Laspinema palackyanum D2c: one gene and its partner. The protein of the gene in region 1 binds, or shares a complex with, the protein of each later gene. Links are inferred from orthologs where the notes say so. Each region holds a gene or a part of one and is shown on either strand. Other genes may lie near its edges. The genes, in order: pheS and pheT.

What was found.
Region 2: the proteins of pheS (region 1) and pheT are in contact, whole or in part, in a crystal structure (PDB 6P24), measured with the Escherichia coli proteins. The link is inferred for Laspinema palackyanum D2c from one-to-one orthologs.

Annotation. Positions count from the first base shown.
Region 1 is NZ_JAMXFD010000021.1:79,967-91,256, forward strand. What follows is about bases 5,437-8,297. They hold pheS (phenylalanine--tRNA ligase subunit alpha), read left to right. Parts: upstream 5,437-6,295; coding sequence 6,296-7,300; downstream 7,301-8,297. Other genes in these bases: NG795_RS20780 (hypothetical protein), read right to left, coding at 5,437-5,823; NG795_RS20790 (hypothetical protein), read right to left, coding at 7,448-8,297. Also shown: NG795_RS20755 (hypothetical protein), read right to left, coding at 1-1,173; NG795_RS20760 (ArnT family glycosyltransferase), read left to right, coding at 1,839-3,467; NG795_RS20765 (hypothetical protein), read right to left, coding at 3,444-3,572; NG795_RS20770 (hypothetical protein), read right to left, coding at 3,569-3,847; 5'/3'-nucleotidase SurE, read right to left, coding at 4,445-5,242; more of NG795_RS20780, read right to left, coding at 5,425-5,436; more of NG795_RS20790, read right to left, coding at 8,298-8,470; NG795_RS20795 (hypothetical protein), read left to right, coding at 8,633-9,904; NG795_RS20800 (catalase), read left to right, coding at 10,544-11,290.
Region 2 is NZ_JAMXFD010000026.1:54,923-66,388, forward strand. The notes cover bases 4,224-7,260. They hold pheT (phenylalanine--tRNA ligase subunit beta), read right to left. Parts: upstream 6,949-7,260; coding sequence 4,498-6,948; downstream 4,224-4,497. Other genes in these bases: NG795_RS22640 (YciI family protein), read right to left, coding at 4,224-4,364; NG795_RS22650 (serine/threonine-protein kinase), read right to left, coding at 7,041-7,260. In the rest of the region: NG795_RS22625 (DUF4327 family protein), read left to right, coding at 1-13; NG795_RS22630 (protein kinase domain-containing protein), read right to left, coding at 131-1,396; NG795_RS22635 (serine/threonine phosphatase), read right to left, coding at 1,479-3,758; more of NG795_RS22640, read right to left, coding at 4,095-4,223; more of NG795_RS22650, read right to left, coding at 7,261-8,645; NG795_RS22655 (DUF427 domain-containing protein), read right to left, coding at 9,638-9,922; NG795_RS22660 (hypothetical protein), read right to left, coding at 10,002-10,319.

The DNA of each region.
Region 1 (11,290 bases):
TGGGTCTTTTGATAAGCTACTCACAATATAGATGGTATCAGCATTGGCGATCGCAGCGACCAAACATCCGATAATAATTGCAATCCCTCTGGCATTGCGTTTGTACACACCCGAGGAGCGTTCCATCGAGCGATCGAACCATATTTCGATTTCTTGCTGAAATGTATTCAGCGTATCTTGAGCCCCATCGTTCTTCTGTTGAGCGCGTTTAGCTAAGACTCGTAAACTGTCCTTGAGAGATTCGGGTAATAAGTCGATGACTTTCTCTAACTCTTTGAATGCCGATTCAATCCCTTGATAAGCCGGACTATTTTTATCTTCAAAGACGTCCTGAATCTCCAGATAAACTTCTCGATACCGGGGCAGACTCGCAATAATCTCTCTCGGATCAGGCTTCAAATTTTTTAACAAAACCTTCTTGCCTGCCTCTCCATAAATGCGCTTGGCGACTGCGCTGATTCGCTCCAGCAAAAATTCCGGACTTTCCCCTTCCCCTTGTGCGGCCAAAGCTAGTCGCAAGTTGTCCACAAATAATCTAAACCGTTCTTCCATTAATTCAACGAACATAGCTAACGTAATTTCTTCTTGAGAATATTTCGTCACCACTTCATTGAAATTCTGCCCGCACTCTCTTAGCTCTTTGTTGAAAATCCCCGTATGGACTTCACTTAGGTTGGCAGATTGACTTAAATTAAAAATCTCTTTTAACTGCTCTTGCTTAAATTTTTCTATCCGGGCAATACTGATAGCATGAGAAACTTTTTCAACCCCTAAAATATCCATAAGAGTCACCGCAAAAAAGTCTGGACGGATGTAAGAAGGTCCTCCTTCATTCTCTCCAAACACATTCTCGGTATGGGTCATTTTTTGATAAATTTTCAACAATCCAGAACTGATTGTTCTGAATCCTTGGGCCATAGCTCCTTTGGCCTCTTGATTGAGGTCTTTGATTAAGGGGTGAGCATACAGTGCATTGGCAAGAAGTCGAGCCTTTCGGCTTTCTTCGCTTTCTTTAGTGCCTCCCACCATCACTTCAATGGATTTTTTTAAATGATCGGCTCTCCACTGCAGCAGGGTGGTGATTAGCTCTTGAATTTCTGAAGCCAATAAACTCAAAATCAAATAAACAAAAATTAGCCCGATCGCAAGGTCTAAAACAAAAGGAATGTTCATGATGAATTATCATTCAGGTAAATGCAGGACTGACTCAACTGGTTTAAAGTTGGTCATCGATTACTATACGGACTGACTCTTAAAAAATCGGGCAATTTACAAAAATATCAAGATATTTTAGGGGGAGATGCAGAAGTTCAAGGTCCCGACTTCAGTCGTTCTTAATGTTCGTAGTAACGACTTCAGTCGTTGCTCGCGTGTCACGGCTTTAGCCGTGACACGCACAATTGGCGGCTTAAGCACCTGCTTAGGCACTGGAGGTAGACCATTCAAAGTGGCGTGACGAAAGCTGAAGCTTTCGTCACGAGGCAACGACTGAAGTCGTTACTACGAACGGGGGAAACTACTGAAGTCGTTACTACGAACGGGGGAAACTACTGAAGTCGGGAGGTTGAACTTTCGGCGTCATCTCCCCCTCGGGACTCTTGACAAATTTTTAAAATCCGGTTGGGGATGTTAGATTTGCGAGTAGGGATGGGGAACTCTGAAAGCAGTTGACCCGGACCCTCGGGACCCATAAAAATCCGTTAAAATTCTCTAAGCCTTGCACGGTTTGGAGAGGGTCCGCTTCTGAAGGGTTAGAACAGCTCAACGGGATTGCTCCCGGTTGCCACTACCCCCAACTGCCGAAACGCCGTATTTGCTCTGGTTGCTCTTAAAACACCATGTACCAGGAAATTTTCACCCTGCACGAGTCAAATGAGAAAACAATTCGGACCCGACATTGGGGCGAACAGCTCTGGGTCCTCCTGCTCCTAATCGCTGCGATTCTCCTCTATCAGATGGATCTCGGTATTCTGCCGTTACGAGACTGGGATGAAGGCATTGTTGCCGGGGTTGCCCGGGATATTTACGAAGGGTCGTTAGATTGGCTCTATCCGACGAGTGCGGGAGAACCCTATTTTAATAAACCTCCCCTCCTCCATTTGCTGATTGCCTGGGCTTATTTTTTCGGTGGGGTGAATGAATGGACGACGCGCTTACCAGGGGCGATGCTATCGGCGTTATCGGTGCCGTTGCTGTATGGAATTGCGCGGGAAGTGTTTCGTCTGCGATCGCCTGCTATTTTCTCGGCTTTGGTCTATCTCACCCTCTTGCCGGTGCTCCGCCACGGACGTCTCGCCATGCTGGATGGGGGGGTGCAATGCTTTTTCTTATTAATGCTCTGGTGTCTGTTGCGATCGCGCCGGAATTTGCGCTGGGGCCTCGGGGTCGGCATCGGTTTAGGTCTGATTTGCATGACAAAAGGCATGATGGGGGTCTTACTCGGGACCATCGCCTTTGCCTTTACCCTCTGGGATACCCCTCGCCTCCTCCGTTCTTGGTACCTGTGGATTGGTATCGCCTTGGGAATGACCCCCGTTACGCTCTGGTATCTGGCGCAATGGCAGCATTATGGGGATGCCTTTCTTTCTGCCCATTTTGGCATCCAGTCTTTACAACGGGTTTGGGAACCTGTGGAGAGCAATGCGGGCCCGCCTTGGTACTATCTCTTAGAATTGTTGAAATATTCCTGGCCTTGGTTCTTGTTTTTACCCCAAGGGTTACAGTTAGCTTGGGAAAATCGCACCCTGAGTTGGGCCAAATTAATCGGAGTTTGGACCAGTATCTATTTTGTGGCGATCACGGTGATGGGGACTAAATTGCCTTGGTATGTTTTCCCCCTTTATCCAGCAGTTGCGATCGCCTGTGGGGCAAAACTGGCTCAAGTCTGGGCCGATCGCAAAACCACGGAACCGTTCACCCGTGACCCCCTGTATCCGGTAGCTTGGATTGGGATTCTCGGCACGATCGCCGTTGTATTGTGGGGGTCAAGCTTTTATTTCGGCATCATGGAACCCACCTATGGGACCTATTTGCCGGTGTTGTTAATTGCTGTGGCGTTAACCCTGAGTCTCTCAGCGTTGCTGATTTATCACCAGGACCGACAATTTGTGCTGATTTTGTTCTGGGGGATGTTTGTTTCGCTCTGTTTATTCGTGAGCTCTCCCCATTGGATTTGGGAACTGAATGAAGCTTATCCGGTGAAACCTGTGGCAGAGGCGATCGCCCAACAGACTCCCCCCGGTCAAAAGATTTACACCTCGTTCCCCTATAATCGGCCTTCGTTAAATTTTTATAGCGATCGCCAAGTGATTCCCGCTACCCCAGAGCAACTCCAACAGTATTGGCGAGAACAGGAACAGCCCTATTTCCTGGTGGAGCGCCCGACCCTAGAGGCTCTCAACCTCGGTCCGAGCCAAATTCAGAATGCCAATGAAGGTTGGCTATTAGTCTCCCGCGAGTCTTTGTAAGGCAATCCGCAGAAAATAGTCGCCCCAAACTCTGAATCTTGGGGCGATCGCTGTGGTGGTGAAGCCGGGGAGTTGTTCTGGACCCATCCCCAAAACCGAACTCATTCTCCAGACTCGGGCAATGAGTCCCTGACCTCCCCACTTTCTTCCATAAACTGCCCGAAGGGAGGGCGATCGCCGCTCCAATTTTCTAAGCTGGCAAAGGTTACACTCGCCACCACTAGGCCCGCCAACACCGCCCAAATCGAAGGGCGTTTTTTAATTCCCACATCCCTGAGAATACGAGCCACTGGGCTGCTCTGACGTCGCAACAGCCGCGACACGGACAATTGTTTAAAGGTGAAGGGGTCTCTAACGTAATGACCGCTCCAACTAATCACTAATCGAGCTTGACAATGCGGGCAGGTATAGAGTCCGCCTAAAATCTCCCCTGGATTTCTTTGTCCAGAGCGATTGCATACGGGGCACAAGACAGAGTGACTCTCGAAGATATGCGCGTTCATTCGACTTTCCCGTTTTCCCAAAACCGTAATGGATCAATTGTGGTCAACACAACACCAGTGGCGTCGCTTTGGTTGTCAAGGCAAGCTCAGGGCTTGCCTGAGTTATCCCGCTCTTTTGCTACTCCCTTCACCGCTTCGGATGGGCTAGAAGAGGAATGGAGTGGGATAGCTTTGGTTCTTTAATTCTTAGTCTACTGTGCTTTTCTTTGTGGCGTAAATCTGCTGTCATATATCTCAATACATCAGCACGCGATCGCTGCCCTATTTTCAAAGAAATTTAGCGTTAACCATCAGGGATCAACCCCATATCCGTCCAGGGATTACAAAACTTTACAATCAATCAGGTTTTACCTAACTTCATAAAGTTGATGCAGCCTCCACAGGGATAGCGATCGCCTCTCTAATAGCATTCCCTTATTCCATAACCGGCTATCACGTCCGGCATTCACCCCCAGGAATCCCGACTCACCCCGGTTATTTCCACGGAAATTCCCATCCCTGCAACAACTCCACCCCCACCGGAGAGGTCAAATTGTAATGGAGGGGCGTCAGGGTAATGTAATTTTTGCGAATTGCGTCCACATCTGTGGGTAACGTCGCCTCCAATTTCGGGTCCAAAGTCTGTTCCACCTCTTCTAAGACTTCCCCGGCTAACCAATAATAAGTCTTTCCCCGAGGGTCAATCCGCTTTTCAAAAATATCCACATAGCGGCGAATCCCTTGGCGAGTCAGGGCCACCCCTGCGAATTTCTCGGCAGGGACTGCCGGAATATTGACATTCAGCAACATGGACGCCGGTAACGGGTTTTTTTCCAAAAATCTCAGGAGAGAAACGGCAAATTCTGCCCCGGGTTGGAAATCTTGGGTTACATAACTCGCTAGACTAAAGGCAATACTGGGAATGCCTTCGATGGTGCCTTCCATTGCCGCAGAGACGGTCCCGGAGTAGAGGATATCCGTTCCTAAATTTTGCCCTCGGTTAATCCCAGAGAGGACGAAATCTGGGGGACTGTCCAATAAAGCCCACAGGGCCAATTTAACACAATCTGCCGGGGTCCCTGAACAGGCCCAGGCTTTAATCCGGGGGTCAAATACCGATTCCACCACTTCCGCGCGGATGGGATGATGCATGGTTAATCCATGTCCCGTGGCAGAACGTTCGCGATCGGGACAAACTACGGTCACTTCATGGTTTGCACCCTGAAGGGCCTGGGCCAAAGCATAAACCCCAGGGGCGTAAATGCCATCATCATTACTAATTAAAAGTTTCATTCCGGAAAAGAAAACCAACAACAACCTGTCTGTATCATCTTGACTCAATTTCAAGAGCAATGGTTAGAATGGAGAGTTTCGGGGTGAATTCCCCCAGTTTCAAAATCAGATTTAAACAATCCAATCTTAGAAAAAAGCGACTGCATTCTGATAAAATCTCCCCCAAGAAAGCTCCTTTTTTTCTACTCCGACGAGAGTTTATAATTCAGGGGTTCACAAAAAGTTTCTACCCCCGTTTCCAAAACGAAAATAATCACAGGGGTTGCTAAGATGGGCGGACAGAGACGAGATTGGGTCAGGGATTCCATGATTTGATTGAGGTTACCTGCCTCTAACGCAGTGCGGAGGTCCGTTTGACACAGAAAAGCACGACATCGTTTGGCAACCCCTTCTAACCACCGTTCCGAGGTATCCGGTTCTTGTCCGGCCTGAATCGCCAGCCCGATCGCCGCATCCTCTATATCTCCCTCACAATCCTCGATCGCATCTAAGGCAACGAGAGCATCGGGATAATTGGCTAATTCAGACCGATACCGGGCAATGTCTGCAAAGGATAGGACGATGGTCATCAGTTCGTTCATACAAGTGGACATCTTTCATTGTGCCAGATCCCACGAAGTGCAATCTGGCAGGGTCCAAGGTTCAGTGCCTCTACACCTCCAGTCCCCTCCCCTTGGCAAGGGGAGGGTTAGGGTGGGGTTCTTTTGGCGTGGCGATTCCCTACGGGATAGCTGCGCTTACTGCGCCTGTATGGAGACCTCTTTACTTCCTGTGTCTTCGTGACGCGCGATCGCCTAAGAGGGACCCCACCTGACGCCTCCCCTTGCCAAGGGGAGGGGACCGGATGTGTTCTTCCTGTGTCTTCGTGACGCGCGGTAAGCAGAGCTATCCCGTAGGGAATCGCCCAAGAGGGACCCCACCCTAGCCCTCCCCTTGCCAAGGGGAGGGGACCGGAAGTGGGGACCTCCTCCGGTATCGATGCTCTAGGCTGATTCGGGGTAACCCTTTGCGCTAAACTCGACATGGCGGGAAATATGGATTGAAACTCGTGGCATGACTACTCAGCTTAGTGATTTAGAGAACCAACTAGAAAACCTGCGTCAGGACGCAGTGGGGGCAGTCGCCTCGGTGAATACCCTTGATGAACTCGAACAACTGCGAGTCAACTATCTGGGCAAAAAAGGGCAGCTTTCTCAAATCTTGCGCGGAATGGGAAAATTAGAGGCTGCGGACCGACCCCGAATTGGTTCTCTTGCCAATGAGGTCAAGGAAGCGCTGCAAAGCCAACTGGAAGGGCGGAATCAGGATTTACTCCAGGCCCAAATTCAACAGCAACTCGCGGCAGAAACTCTCGATGTGACGATGCCGGGAGTGTATCGTCCCCAGGGTCGGATTCACCCTTTGAATGCAGTGATTGACCGGGCGATCGATATTTTTGTGGGGATGGGGTACACCGTCGCCACGGGTCCAGAAATGGAAACGGACTATTATAATTTCGAGGCCCTGAATACGCCGCAAGACCATCCAGCGCGGGATATGCAGGATACCTTCTATCTCCCCGATGGTAACCTGTTGCGGACTCATACCTCGCCGGTACAGATTCGCTACATGGAAAAACATGAGCCGCCGGTGCGGATTGTGGCCCCCGGACGGGTCTATCGCCGGGATACGGTGGATGCCACTCACGCGGCAGTGTTCCATCAGATTGAAATTTTGGCTATAGATAAGGGAATTACCTTCACGGACCTCAAAGGGACGTTGAAAGAGTTTGTCCGCCAAATGTTTGGGGAAGATTTACCCTTGCGCTTCCGTCCCAGTTATTTCCCCTTCACTGAACCATCTGCCGAGGTGGATGTGCAGTGGAAAGGGAAATGGTTGGAGGTGTTAGGATGCGGCACGGTTGATCCGAATGTGTTAAAAGCCGTGGGGTATGATCCGGAGGTTTATACAGGATTTGCCGCTGGATTCGGTGTGGAACGGTTTGCGATGGTGTTGTATCAAATTGATGATATTCGCCGGGTTTATAGCAGTGATTTACGCTTTTTGCAGCAACTTTAGGGCGTTTAAATCATTGGGATAGGAAGTGCGGAGTGGGAGCGAGATGCTCTATTTTAGAGTAGGGAGCGAGAACTGGAAAAGGGAGCGAGACGCTCCCACTCCCAAAATAATTATCTAAATTCTATATCGCTTTTACCGGGCAATTCTTTAAGCCAGAATTGCTTCTATACCCTGGCGCACCTGCTGGATATTCTGGCGTTGTTCATTGATCCAGGCTTTTTCGGCTTGCCATTGTTCGGGGGTTTCCTGCTGATACCGTTCCTGCTTTGTGAGCAATTCGTTATAAAAGGCGATTCGTTGATCGATAGCCTCAATGGCTACTTGGGTTTGATCCGTGAACAAAGTCTGAATTATATCTATCAGAATCAGAAATAAATCTTCACAGAATTTTTCAAAGGCTTCCAGATTCATACCCATCATATCCTGTTTGGCCAAATTATTTAACGCTTCATTATAAAGAGTGGGAAAATTAATAATTTTACTGGGTAAACTGTTCCGGGACTGACTAAACTGTTGTTCCAGTTTCCTCCGGGTTGAGTTAATCTGCTCTTGCCAGGTTTTTTGAGTCGATTTATCCAAGCGATTGATACAATCGTTGAGGGTGTTAGATTCGATTAATTTTAATTCTTGATTCATCAGCGTTAACTTCGATTGAGTGGTTTCGATGAGAGTTACTATCAAGGATTCTAGTTCATGCCGTAATTCCTTGAGCAAGGCATCTTTTTCAAAAAAATGAATTCCTTTTTTGAATTCCTTCTTTTTGTCATCAAAAAACCATTTATTCCGGAGTTGAGTTGCCCTTTTGCTCCCAAAGTCATGAATTTCTGTAACAACTTCCGTTTGGCATTGCTGTCCTAACTGACGAACTCGGAAACTGGCACCAGTCAGTTCACCCAGATGGTCCCAGATTGCTGGTTTAGGGGCCTGAAGAATGTTGTATTTACTCAAGCGAACATCATCCGCATGAGCCAACTTCGTCAGACCAACTTGGGTCAAGCGTTGCAGGCGTGCTGCTGACTGCTGAAGCTCTTTCAAACAGGGTTGCAGGGATTCAGAGAGCTGTTTTGCTGAGTCCTTAATCTCTACTGAGCTAGATGGATCCATCTCCACCTGCTGGACAGACTGGGTAATAGCCTGAAAGGTCGCCAAGGTCGCCATGTATTCATTCATATCAGAGCTTTTCCTTATTACTCATAACGATTATAATAAAACAATCATCACTAAATCTAGCCCAATTTGGTAAAAATTATGATAAGGATAGAGGCAAAGATAATTGGATCCATTCGGATAGTCTGCGGAAAGGTTTCAGTCAATCAGGATGTACAATTTATTTTGCCTGACGGCTTATTCGTCTTTCCTTCCAAGATTCAGGCGGCGATCGCCTCCGGAGCCTATGAAGTCGTCAAGAATAGTGCGGGGACTGCACTGGGTATCGCACAAGACAAGGCGACGGGTCAATTCGTTGCTCATGCCATTGGGATGAGCGCGCAGCCATTTTTAGCATTAACGCCTCTACAAATAGGATTAACTGGGATGCAAATGGCTCAAAACCATCTTGATTTTCTGAAAATCTCCAGGATGCTTAATGATGTGCTAAATACTGTAGCAGCACTGCAAGCGAGTACACCTTTGATTGGATTGGATCCGGTAGCTGGGGTAGTATTGGCAGCGGTTAACATCTGGCAAGCCTTGAAGTGGCGGGAAGATATTAAGAAACTACATTTACAAGTTAACAACGGTTTCATTGACCTGAAACACGCATTGAAGAACCAAAGGGCAGAAATTCTTCAACGCATTGAGCAAATACCTAAAGATATTCAATTTAAAAATCATGAAATGATTTTATCTCAATCTTATGAGGAATTTAAAGAAGCTATTGTTTGTTTAAATCATGCTTTAATAATGACCGATATGAAGCATAAAAATGATAATTTCACTCTAGCCAAAGGAATGTTACACAATGCTCTAGTCACTTATAATAATCCAAATTTATACCAACAGACTTCGGCGGCTGGACAACTGCGCCGGATGGAGTGCAGTTGGTTGATTGACCAGACCATTACTACAATCTACCAACTCCAAGGCCAGCATGAAGTGGTAAGTGCGCGCCTATCTAATTTACGCAAAAAAATCCGAGACAATTCTCTCCAAATTATCGATCGCTGCGAATGTGACAATGAACTCGATTTTCTGTTTCCGGAAGTCATGCGGATTCATACCCAGGATTTACCCTTATTAGAATCTTGGCAAAATCAAGTGGATTGGATGAAAAGTCTATCGCCCTCCGAACTCAAAGAATTAGCCAGCTTAGAATTACCGGATGAGGAGAACTCAGGCGCGACAGCAAATACGAATCCGGCTGAACCGCCCGTGGAACTGTCCTTTTATGAAACATTAAAGCAAAAATCGCATTACGATTCCCTGCGGGATCAACTTCGCTTTATTGTGAAACCGGAATTGCGCCAACATCATGAGTCTTATGTGTTTCAGCGCGCCAATGCTACGGGATATCCGGCTTTAGCGCCCTCAAATTGGCAAGAAGTACCCGATTTGACAGTGGCAAATCTTTATCATTATTTTAAACAACAAGAGCGCTACGCCTAAATAATCGGCAATACTTTAAACAGGAAGGGCGATCGCATTTTGGGGTGAGTTAGGTTGCGATCGCTTTTTAAATCCGTGAGGCAGAGACTCCGGCCCGACTCGGTTATTCCTTTAGATAGATGACAGATTGTTTCTTTCCCTCCTATGCTCGATATCGTCCAAAAGAATAACAAATTTGCCTTAATCTAGCCGGAGAAGTCACTGATGTAGCAATCTCCTTCTCTGACTATTGTCTGTTAATAGAGAACAGGCGATCGCCTGAGCGGAAGCTAACCACCAAGAGCAGTACCCTGGGTATTTCTCCCCAATCAATCTGCCCTTTATCTGGGAAAAAACTTAAAAAATCAAAACTTGTTGACAATAGATCCAAGCCTACGTTACCCTTTAGAAAACGAAACAAGGTAAAAATAATTTCTCATCATCAGTAAAGAGAATCACATTTCTATACTGGAAAATATCCAGATTACTGCATTTGTGCTGAGTTTAGAATGAGCTGAATTTTTGGGTGTTTACGCTGTGCGAAAACCCTGTTTTATCAGAATCCCTTAATAAAGGGTAACTTTTTGCTTAGGAAACATCTCGGTGTTTCAATCAATCTGAATTCGTTTCACTGAATCCTGTTAAAGGTTAAAACCGACCATGAATCAAGATAATAATTTTGAAGACCAGAAAAATGAAAGTTTAGAAATGTTTCGCCGGGAGACGGGCGAAAACTTGACCACAAACCAGGGAGTTCTAATTGATGACACCAATAATTCCCTAACCGCTGGCGATCGCGGTCCGACGTTAATGGAGGACTTCCATTTTCGCGAAAAAATGACCCACTTTGACCATGAACGAATTCCCGAACGGGTGGTTCATGCCCGGGGTTCTGCGGCGCATGGTTATTTTCAAGTGTATGAATCGATGGCGGAATACACCAAGGCGAAATTCCTCCAAGACCCTGCGGTGAAAACGCCGGTCTTTGTCCGCTTCTCGACGGTGGTTGGGTTCCGGGGTTCAGCCGATACGGTTCGGGATGTGCGAGGGTTTGCCACTAAGTTTTATACCGAAGAAGGGAATTATGACTTAGTGGGTAATAATATGCCGGTCTTTTTCATTCAGGATGGGATTAAATTCCCGGATCTGGTTCATGCGGTTAAACCGGAACCGCACAACGAGATGCCCCAAGCTTCTGCCGCCCATGATAATTTCTGGGACTTTATTTCCCTGATGCCGGAATCGATGCACATGATTATGTGGGTGCTTTCCGATCGCGCTTTACCCCGCAGTTACCGGATGATGGAAGGGTTCGGCGTCCATACCTTCCGCTGGATTAATGAGCAAGGTAAGGCGCACTTGGTGAAGTTGCACTGGCGTCCGCCTCTGGGAATGCACTCCCTAGTC
Region 2 (11,466 bases), on another replicon or contig:
AGAAGACGAGTAGAAGCTTAAGAATCAGGATAACCGGGAAAAAAACAGAGGAGCGATCGCCTAATCTGTGATCGTTTAGCCCATCTAGATCTGAGGGTTTTCGCTCATCTGTTCTCCCGAATATCCCTATTTATAAACACTGGGATAAAGCCCGGGCGAGTTGTGCAGCGGTTTGATAGCGATCGCTGGGTTTGGATTCGGTAGCCTTTTCAATCGTCTCTCGGACTTGCGAAGTAATGCGCGGATCACCTTTGAGGTTAAACCCATAGCCCGAACCGCGAAGCTCAAAAAACTTCTGAGGACTCTCCCCAGTGAGTAAAAAAATCAACGTAGCACCGATCGCATAAAGATCCGACTGAGTTAATGGCTCACCTCGGTTCTGTTCCGGTGCCGTATAATCCGGTGCGCCAATACAAGTACCCAAGGGCGTACCAATTTCCTTAACCGCGCCAAAATCCAGCACGATAATTCGATTATCCACCGTCCGCACCATCAAATTAGCCGGTTTGATATCCCGGTGAACGATGGGCGGACTTTGGGCATGAATATACTCCAATACCTCACAAGTTTGAATCATCCACTCGATCGCCTGAGATAACACAACCGGACCGCGCTGATAAACCCGCTGTTCCAAATCCTGACCGTGGATCATCGCCATTGCCAGATATTTTTTGCCCTCATCCACAAAAAAATCATAAAACTGCGGTACCCCAGGATGATTCAACCCCTTAAGGATCCGTGCTTCCCGCTCAAATAATTCCCGAGCTTTAGGAATCCGGGTCATATCCGCATTCATTTCCTTTAACACCAACATTTTGGGACGGGGGTTATTTTCCTCGGGAGGAACGAATGCCAGATAAGTTGTACCCATTCCCCCTTGACCCAAAGTTTTCAAAACTTGATACTCTCGGATCTGCCGTTCCACCAGAATCGGCGCGCCGCAGTGAATGCAGAACAGGGTATTGGGAGGATTATTGGCATGAGTGCAAACCGGGGAAACCGGGGAAACCGGGGAAACCGGGGAAGCCGGGGGAGAGGGGGAAGAGGGGGAAGCCTGGGCTTCCAGGATAAACTTTAACAGTGGACCTCCTCGGGCTAACTGAATCAGCGCCCCATTACTGAGGCGCGACTGCTGGACCGGGTGACCATTGACAAACGAGCCATTGGTCCCGTAATTGATCAACTGCCAGACTTTGCCGTGAGTGCTATCCTGGGTCAGATGTAACTCCAAATGCAGGCGAGACACGACCGGATCATCAAGCACTAGATCATTCTGTTCAGGCGATCGGCCAATGCGAATCACATCAGCATTGTCAAACCGCCACTGTTTAATCGGAGAATTCGTGTCGTCTACCAAAACCAGAGTAACCACTTCGGCAACTCCTTGAAACATCATTGAAACTTAGCCTTAAACCTGATCGAAGCACAATCTAAAGGCGCACCGAAAGCCCAAACCCCGGCTTTCGGTACGCGGGGATTTATCGTTCACGGACTAGAGCACGAACGGCGATCGCCGTAATATTATCGTGACCGTTATATTGATTCGCTAACTCAATTAACGCCTTAACCCCAGGCTCTAACGGCATTTCTGCATTTAGGAGGGGTTCGAGATGAGTCAAATAGTGAGTCTCTAACAAATCATTATCCGTCAGACCATCAGAAGCCAGAATCAATAAAGTATCTTCCTCTATCTTAAAAAACTGCACCTCGGGGCTAACAAAATCCTCATTGCGAGGACCCAGCGCCTGGGTGAGTTGGTAGGCATCGGGACGCAAGTAGGCCGTTTCGGGATCCACACCGCGCTGAATTTCCCGTTGCCCCACTTCATGATCCACCGTAACTTGCTGCAATCCCCGAGTGCGAGTAAAGCGATACAGCCGACTATCTCCCACATGAGCAACGGCTACATTCTGATCTTCAACCAACACCATCACCAGGGTGGTCCCCATGCGCCCACTGCCCCCGCGTTGTTCGGCTTGGTTCAGGTCATAAATCCCCTGATTGGCAAACAGAACCCCGGTGGAGATGACCTCTTTATTCGGTAAGCTATCCTGCCAATATTGATGGAAATATTCCCGCAACTTTTCCACCGCTAAAGCACTAGCGATTTCCCCGCCTTCATGTCCTCCCATGCCATCACAAAGAATGTAAAGCCCCTTGTGGTGGGTAGAAAACGCTCTAGCACCCTGACGCTGCTTGACTAGGGTTTCAATGCCAAAATCGTCTTCGTTATGGGTACGTTGCCGTCCAATATCCGTCTGTCCCGATGCTTCGAGGTTTTCTAACAGAATCGGCATGACCATCGTGGGACTGTCATCCATATCGAGGTTATCGGTGATTGCTCCGAGGTAAATCGGGTCAGATTGGGGGGAACTGATGGGAGTTGCCGGTTGGAGTTGAGATTGGAGGGTTTGCAGGCGCGATCGCAGTCCTTCTACACTGTCCCACTCGACTTCAAGTAATTCTGCCACCACCTGTTGTAATTCAGAACTCTCATCCTCTTCTGTCTCCGGTGTCAGTTGTGCCGAATTCAAGAGAGTTTGCCAAAACTGCCCCACTGCGGTGAACCTGGGGGTGGCATCGGGCAGATCAGGATATAACCGTTGTAGACACAGAATTTGGTCTTCTACATCAAGACGGAGATTTTGCGGTTCTAGTAAACTTTGCTGACAGTGCCAGGGTTCTAATCCGATCCAGAGTTCCGTCACTTCCTGCAACCAGTGCAGGATTTGGGAGGGAAGGATGGGGTTAGTTTGAACATATTCCATTAGGAATGGTTGGGTGGAACGGTCTTCTAAGAGGATGACCCGGCGATCGCCCCAGTGCCATGCATCATGGATCGCCGGAACGATCGCATAAAATTGGGAGTGGAGGGCCAGATATGCTTTGGCGATTGCCGGAATTGCCAGGGCCAAAGCGGGAGTGGGATGATCCATGCGATCGGGGATTTCTACAGGGTGAGAACTCAAAGCCAAGAGGGGCGATTGTTGCAGGGGAACGCAATCTAGTACCTTCACCTCAATTTCCCCCTGGGTGAGTTGATTTAAGGCCAAATCCTCCAACAGTTGATAGCGTTTCTCTTGGTCTAAAAAGGACCAGGCAGGCAGAATCTCGTCGGGTTCCTCGGGGATTTCTAATGCTGCTGCCGCCGATGCCACCCTGGAGGATTGTTCTTCAGATAGGTCAGTCTCAGGACTATCCAGGTCCGTCTGTTCTATTGCCGGTTCTGTCTCCAGGGAGGATTCCTCCAGGGTGGCGACTGCGGAGGTTTCTACATCCGCCTCAACTCCCAGGGTTTCCGAGGGTTCTGTACTTTCCCGGACTTGTTCCACCACTTCCGACAGACTGGCGATGGTATCAACCTCGGAAGTCTCAGAGGCGATCTCCTCGGGGAGTTCTTCCTCTGTCCCTGCCTCGGATTCTATTTCCGGTTCTTGTGGGATATCGGGTTCCAGAGGTGCCGAGACGGACGCCACAGCCATTTCCGCCGTCTGCCCGGTTGCCACAGATACGGATTCCTCAACCACTGGAGTCTCAACCGCGTCTGCAACCTCGGCATTCTCAGGTACTCGTTGGCGATCGACGATCGCCAGCCAAATTTGCCCCGTGATGGCACCGCAATTATGGCAGTTTAAATCACTGGCAAGCACCGGGGTTCCACATTGCCCACAGGATTTATGGGTGAGGGACATCCCACATTTTTGACAAAACTTGTTAGAGTTTGGGTTCTCGAAATGGCATTTAGAGCAGACAAGCATAGTAATATTCCAGTTCAGAAATTTAAGAGTTTTAATCAACCTGGATTTTTAACGATCGCATCTTAATTTAGGATACTACTTGGATTTTAGCGTTCCTATCCTATTGAGTTAACCCCCGCTAGACTTACTCGATTTCCCCCTCCTTGTTCCCAAACCCCTCGCGTCCCCTTCCCTGTGACTTGCCCAGGGAGGGCGTTAACCCGCACCTTGAAGGCAGGACTTACGCAAATTTTGAGAATCCACCCCTGATGTAGAGGCGATTCCCTTGCTCGCCTCTACATCATGGGGTATCACTTTTCCAAGGGTTTTGCCACCGTAACGACCCAGGGAGTCCCTTTAAAATGCTTGGATCCATTCCTTGACCTCGTATTCGGTCCAAATCCCATTTTTCCAATAAGGGTCACCCTCGATCGCCTCCCGGACGGTTTGTTCATCTGGGGCTTCATAAATCCCAAACACTTTGGTGACATCTTGCGTAGGACCCAGGGTAATCACTAAACCCGCTGCTTTTTGGGCGCTGATTCCATCTAGGTGCGCTTGTCGATAAGGGGCGCGTTTTTCCAGAACATCTTCGCAGTAGCTGCCCCACATTACATACTTCGGCATCGTTTTATTTTTTAGACTAGAGGTTGACAAGTGAACCGTTATATCCCCAGGCATAGGGAAGTCTAACCGCAGGTCGGGAGTATGAACCCCCGACCGTTGGTTGTGGGGAATATTTCCCCGGGAAGAGAGGGGGTTAGCTTCGCAAACTCACCGCAAACTGACTGACTAAGGCATCCCGAACCTTTTGATGGGCCGGTTCTATCTCTTCATCAGTGAGGGTGCGATCGCTGGCCCGATAGACCAGTCGAAAGGCTAAACTCCGTTGTCCTTCCGGCACATTCTGTCCCCGATAATCATCGAACAGTTCCACGGACTCTAACAAAGACCCCGCAGACTGACTCATCACCCCGGTGAGCTCACTTACCGCTACCTCAACCGGCGCATAGAAAGCCAAATCCCGGTCTGATGAGGGATAGGAGGAGTAAGCGCTAAACTTGCGTCCAAATGTATCTTGCGTGAGAACATCTAAAATGGGTTGTAACTCCATCTGGAAGATATACACCTCATCAGGCAGTCCTCGGTCTTGTCGGAGTTGGGGATGGAGTTGGCCAAAAACCCCAATATTCCGGTCCTGCAACCACAAAGAAGCCGTTCGTCCCGGATGTAACAGAGTGGGATAGGCATTGGATTCCGGACGATAAGTGATTTCCAGTCCGAGGCGATCGCAGACACTTTCCAGAATCCCTTTCGCCTCATACCAGGACATTGGTTGTTCCCGACCACTGCGGACCCAGCGGCCTAGGGTCGGATCACCGCCTACAATTCCGGCGATCGCCTCTTGTTCCTTCAGTCCTTCGCTATCTTTCCAGAATGTGCGACCCAACTCAAACCCATTCAGCGGACCATTGCCTTGGGCTAAATTATACTCAAACGCATCAATTGCCCCAGAGAGCATTTCCGTCCGTAAGGCAGAATATTCCACAAACAGGGGATTAGCTAACGCAATTTGATTCTCCTGTTCAGCCTTAACTAACGAATAATGCATCAGTTCCGTCAAACCCGCACTGCGGAAGGCCGATCGCAAATCTCGCCTTGCCTGTTGTTCGGGTCCAAGTTGACCGGCAGCACTTTGGGTTGGTAAGGTTTCGCAGAACTTGTCATACCCATAAAGACGGGCAATTTCTTCGATTAAATCGATTTCCCGTTCCAAGTCCCGAGCCCGATAGGGTGGTACTTGCACCGACCAGACTTGACCGGGGGTAATCCCTGTGAGGGTACATCCCAAGGCAGTGAGAATCGGTTCGATATCCGTTGCTTGTAATTCTCCCGTGCCTTCCCCTTGGTTGATGGGTCCGAGAACCTGATTAACGCGATCGCGGCGCAGTTCGATGGATTGGACCGAACCCCCGACGCGCAGTTCTTCCGGACGTGCATCGGCAATTTGTTGATGGACGGGAGTACCGCCTGCGAGTTCTAGGAACAGGGCGATCGCGCGATCGCAAGCGGTTTCTAATCCCGCATAATTCACCCCCCGTTCATAGCGCGCCGAGGACTCCGTGCGTAACCCCACCGCGCGAGACGATCGCCGCACTGCCGGAGGGTCAAACAATGCCGCCTCTAAAATTAAATTCTGCGTCCCTTCATAGACTTCAGTTTCCTCCCCACCCATCACCCCAGCGATCGCCACCGGCTGATTATTCGCCGTAATCAAGAGATTTTGAGCTTGCAGAGTGCGGGTTTGACCGTCGAGGGTTTTGAAGGTTTCCCCAGATTGAGCAAACCGGACGCCGAGAGTGAGGGAATCTCCTCCGGCGAGGGTTTGGAGGCGATCGCGATCGAAAGCGTGTAACGGCTGTCCCCATTCCAACAGAATGTAATTCGTGACATCCACCACATTATTAATCGGACGCACCCCTGCCGCTTGGAGACGCTGCTGCAACCACAGAGGAGAAGGAGCAATTTTCACCCCGGTGATTTCGGTGCCAATATAGGCAGGACAGGCTTTGGATTCGTCAATTTTTAAGGACAGACCCTTGCCACCGGATGTAATATCTGTGCCCGAGGCAGTCGGTAATCGTAACGAGGCCCCAGTCAGGGCCGCCACTTCCCGGGCTACCCCCACCATACTCAAGGCATCAGCCCGATTTGCCGTGGATGTTAAGTCTAAAATTACATCATCCAGACCTAACAACGGAGAAACTGCCGTCCCTAATTGAGGGTTTTCCAGGTGAAAGTGATGAATCCCTTCGGATTCCTTCGCCAAACCTAATTCGGCTAACGAGCAAATCATCCCCTCAGAGGGGACGCCGCGCAGTTTAGCCTTTTTAATTTTTAAGTCAATTTTGGGCAGATACGTCCCAATCGGGGCCACGGCGACATAAATATCAGCCCTGGCGTTGGGTGCGCCACAGACAATATTTAAAGGGGAATCCCCGCCAATATTGACCTTGCAGACGCTTAGTTTATCGGCATTGGGATGTTGTTCACGCTCGATAATTTTTCCCAACACGACGCCGTTGGCCCAACTGCGCCGATCTTCGATGTCTTCTACTTCAAATCCAGCCATCGTCAGCGTATGGGCTAACTCTTCTGGAGACATCGTGATGTCTATCAGTTCCCGCAACCAGTTTAGAGAAATCCGCATTGATATGGACGCCTAAAATAAGTCAGCCTGACTCATTTTACAAGAGCATGGGTCGGCTCATGGGTGGAAACTGGGTTTGGGGGAGAAATCGGCTAAAAGATTCCCCGTTTGCCATTGGGTTTAATGGTTAACCAGTTGGTGCGGGCCATCGCCAGTTGGGTTTCGCTGATTCTGGCCCCGGTGAGGTTGGCCCCGCAGAGGTTGGCCCCGCGTAGATTGGCTTGGGTAAAGGAGGCTTCCATCAAGTCCGCCCCTCGGAGGTCCGCGCCTTCTAAATTGGCATTGACAAAATAGGCTTTGGTTAAATTGCTATCCCGTAGACAAGCTTTGACTAAACTGGCACGTCCGAAGTTGGCACTTACGAGGTCCGACCCTTGGAAGTTGACGCGATTGAGCTTGGCGTCATAAAAATTAGCGCCGGATAGGGTAGAGGACCGCAAGTCTAAGCCTGTGAGATTGCAGTCGCCAAAGTCTCGTTTGCCCTTGCCATAAGCAAGGCGAACTGCCTTGGCATCTAAGATGCCATCACTGGCAACACTGGAAGGGGCTAAGGTTTGGGTACGAAAGCTCGTGGCAAAACTGGGATTAGAATTCATCGCTGAATTTAAGGCAGTGGCCCCGCGACTGGCGGCTTTGGCCTTTTTATTGGCGCGGCGCGTTCGCAGTAATTCCACTTCTCGGGCGGCAGGGGATAATGCGTGGTGATTTTTTTCTTCGAGTCGGGTTTCTTCTTCTTGCTGGGATACGTCTTTGCGTCGCGTCGAGAGTCCTTCGGAAAGGGTTTGACGGTGGGATTCTACATCGAGGGCGCGGAGGGCTTCTTCTGGGCTTTGGTAGCGATCGCGCACGGAAGCTGCCAGCATTTTTTCCAGGACCGCTGCAAAACTATCACTGACATAAACGAAGGGACGCCAGATCAGTTCGGTTGTCATCGGGTCATAGTCGAAATGCTTGGGGGATTTGCCGGTGAGCAGATACAGGCAAGTGGCTCCCACGGCATAGATATCACTGGCATACACCGGGCGCAATGCCATTTGTTCTTGGGGGGCAAAACCCGGGGTCCCGATCGCAAAAGAGGTAAAGGCGGTTTCTCCGGTGGAATTGGCGTTGAGCAATGCAGTTTGACTCACTTGGTCCTTGACTGCCCCAAAGTCAATCAAAACTAACTGATTATCCACGTCCCGGCGAATGATATTGGCGGGTTTGATATCCCGATGGATGACTTCATTATCATGCAGATATTTGACCAAGGGCAGGATTTCCCGCAGAAATTGTTTGACCGCAAATTCGCTAAAAGGTCCATTGCGCTTGGCTTCTTGTTTGAGGGTTTGACCCCCAACATATTCCTGAACTAAATAAAATTGGCGATCGCTTTCAAAGTAATCTAGGAGTCTAGGGACTTGGGGATGATTGCCAATTTTCCCCAAGGTTTTCGCCTCGCGCTCAAATAGTTGCCTTGCCATGTCCAGCACCCGAGGCGAGGTTGAGGCGGGGCGCAGTTGCTTAATCACGCAGACAGGCTTTCCAGGCAATAGGTCGTCTACGGCTACAAACGTAGCTCCAAAACCACCTTGACCCAATGCTTTAAGTACGCGATAGCGATCGCGCAGGAGTAAATTTGAGCCACAGGCTTGACACTGGAGGGCTTCGTCGGCATTTTTAGGTTCCGGACAGGCGGGATTGACGCAGTAGCTCATGAAACTTCACCTGATTGTTAAAACGGATGTTTTTTGACCCCTTGAGCGAGTCGTTATAGATGCAAGACCCCTTTTGCTTCAAGCATAGCAAGTCATTTGAGTGAATCTATCCTTACCTTAGACCATTGGTTGAGAAGTCTCAAAGACAAGGGAGCCAATCTGGTAAAGGAATATCAAATTTATAAGGCGATTGTGTAAAGTCTTCGTAAATGCCACGGCGATCGAGATGGGACAAGCGCTCCTGATAGCGATCGCTCTATGCATGAGAGTTCCCTCAATTCCCCCTGAACAAACAAGGCCGCTCCGGTTTTTTCCGGAAATCTTCGACTTTAGTCGAGTTGGATCCTCCCTCGGCGCGATCGGTTATCTCAAAGGATCCTGTTTGGGATAATTTTCTCATTTAAGTGATTTTTGCAAAAAAACCCCCTATAGTGGCAATTTCATAGTAGGGGCCATTCATGAATCACCCCAACCCCAGTCATTCTCTTGAATTGTTCGTAGTAACGACTTCAGTCGTTCTCTTCAATTGTTCGTAGTAACGACTTCAGTCGTTCTCTTGAATTGTTCGTAGTAACGACTTCAGTCGTTCTCTTGAATTGTTCGTAGTAACGACTTCAGTCGTTCTCTTCAATTGTTCGTAGTAACGACTTCAGTCGTTCTCCATGTTCACTAAAATTTGGCAACCGTTGCAACAACCTGAAAGTCTTATAAAATTGTGTTTGCAGTCGGTTTTTAACCGACTTTAGCTATTAGGCGGGGGTTTTAACCCCCGCCGGTTGTTGCCACTATGAACGAAGACAAGAGAACGACTGAAGTCGTTACTACGAACGAAGACAAGAGAACGACTGAAGTCGTTACTACGAACGAAGACAAGAGAACGACTGAAGTCGTTACTACGAACTAAGAGAACGACTGAAGTCGTTACTACGAACTAAGAAAAAAAGAAAGAGGTAAAATAAAGGCGGGTTCATAGAACCCGCCTTTAGAACAGCTTAGAGTTCTACCTTGACTCCACGCCAGAAGGCGACATATCCTTTAATTTGCTTGGCAGCATCTTTAACATTGGGATAGTACCAGGCGGCATCTTTATTCACCTCACCCTCAACCACGATATCGTAATAACTGGCTTGACCCTTCCAAGGGCAATTGGTGTGGGTATTACTCTCTTGGAAATATTCCGACTTGATGGAGTCAGGGGGAAAATATTGGTTTCCTTCCACAACTTCACAGCGATCGCTCTCGGCTAAGATGGCTCCATTCCATAAGGCTTTGGGCATGATAGGTTACTCCTGATGTAAGGGTCTGTTCACCATTATGAGCCGATCGCGGGGCAAGTGGTGTAGATTCTGGGGAAAACTAACCCTCCATTTCCACGGCGATCGTCCTCACCAAGCAGCGCAGTTTCGCTGCGGGACACCAGGCACAGCTATCGTGAAGTTTGGTGGAAGAACGAGCACAAACCGAGTTCAGCCAAAGTTCTCCCGTGATTGGACAGACGAAGGTGTTGGGGTCGATCGCCCGTTGTCGGTATGCCGCTAAACAAATCACAGGACCCCCTTCCGATAACGGTTGCCCAACCGTTGAGGGGGTTCCGTCAGGGGGGGCGGGTGGGAGCATTCTCATCCGACTCCACCGATGCTGGGTGGTTGGATGCCTTAATAAAGGCGTTCCCATGTTTCTCCTCACATCACTTAAGTTATAAAAAAGCATCAGGCTGGCAAGTCTCATCTCAATCCTTGTCAGCAAAGGCTACATCGAAACTTCTAGCGAACAGACCCGGTGACCGGATAAAATCAACGATCAGGACCTTAACCCCAAATACCCACTCAATTTAAGCATGATGAGGGTCGGTGACCCGATAAAATAAGGTGAAACTCAACGACAAACAGCGAGCCATGTCAGGCATCAGCCCCTTAAACGCCACTGCCCCGAATCAGTTAGAGCGATCGCTCAAGCATTTTTTTGGGCATGATAGCTTTCGTCCGGGACAGCGAGAAATTGTCGAAGCCGCCCTCCAAAATCGGGACCTGCTGATCGTCATGCCCACTGGGGGCGGTAAGTCTTTGTGCTTTCAACTCCCGGCCCTCCTGCGAAAAGGGATAACCGTGGTGGTTTCCCCCCTGATTGCCTTGATGCAGGATCAAGTCGAATCCCTCAAAAATAACGGCATTGCCTGCACCTTTCTCAATAGCACCCTGAGTTGGGAAGAGTCGCGATCGCGGGAAACCGCCATTCTCCAAGGTGAAATCAAACTCCTCTATGTCGCCCCAGAACGTCTGCTGAGTGAACGATTTCTGCCCTTCATGGACATGGTACGCGCTCAAGTTGGCATCTGTGGGTTTGCGATCGATGAAGCCCATTGCGTCTCGGAATGGGGCCATGACTTCCGCCCGGAATATCGGCAAATGCAACTGTTGCGCCAGCGCTATCCAGAAATTCCCATGATGGCCCTGACTGCTACGGCAACCGATCGCGTCCGTCAAGACATTACCCAACAACTGGCCCTGCGTGACCCCAAAATTCACATCGCCAGTTTTAACCGCCCTAACCTCTATTACGAAGTTCGTCAAAAAACCAAGCAATCTTATCGAGAATTAGTCAAGCTGATTCTCGAAAGCAAGGGTTCAGGAATTATCTACTGTCTCAGTCGTCGCCGCGTAGATGAAATCGCCTATAAATTACAGCGCGAAGGTATTGATGCCATCCCCTATCATGCCGGAATGAACGATGAGGATCGCAGTAACAATCAAACCCGCTTTATTCGGGATGATGCTCAGGTGATTGTCGCGACCATTGCCTTTGGCATGGGCATCAATAAACC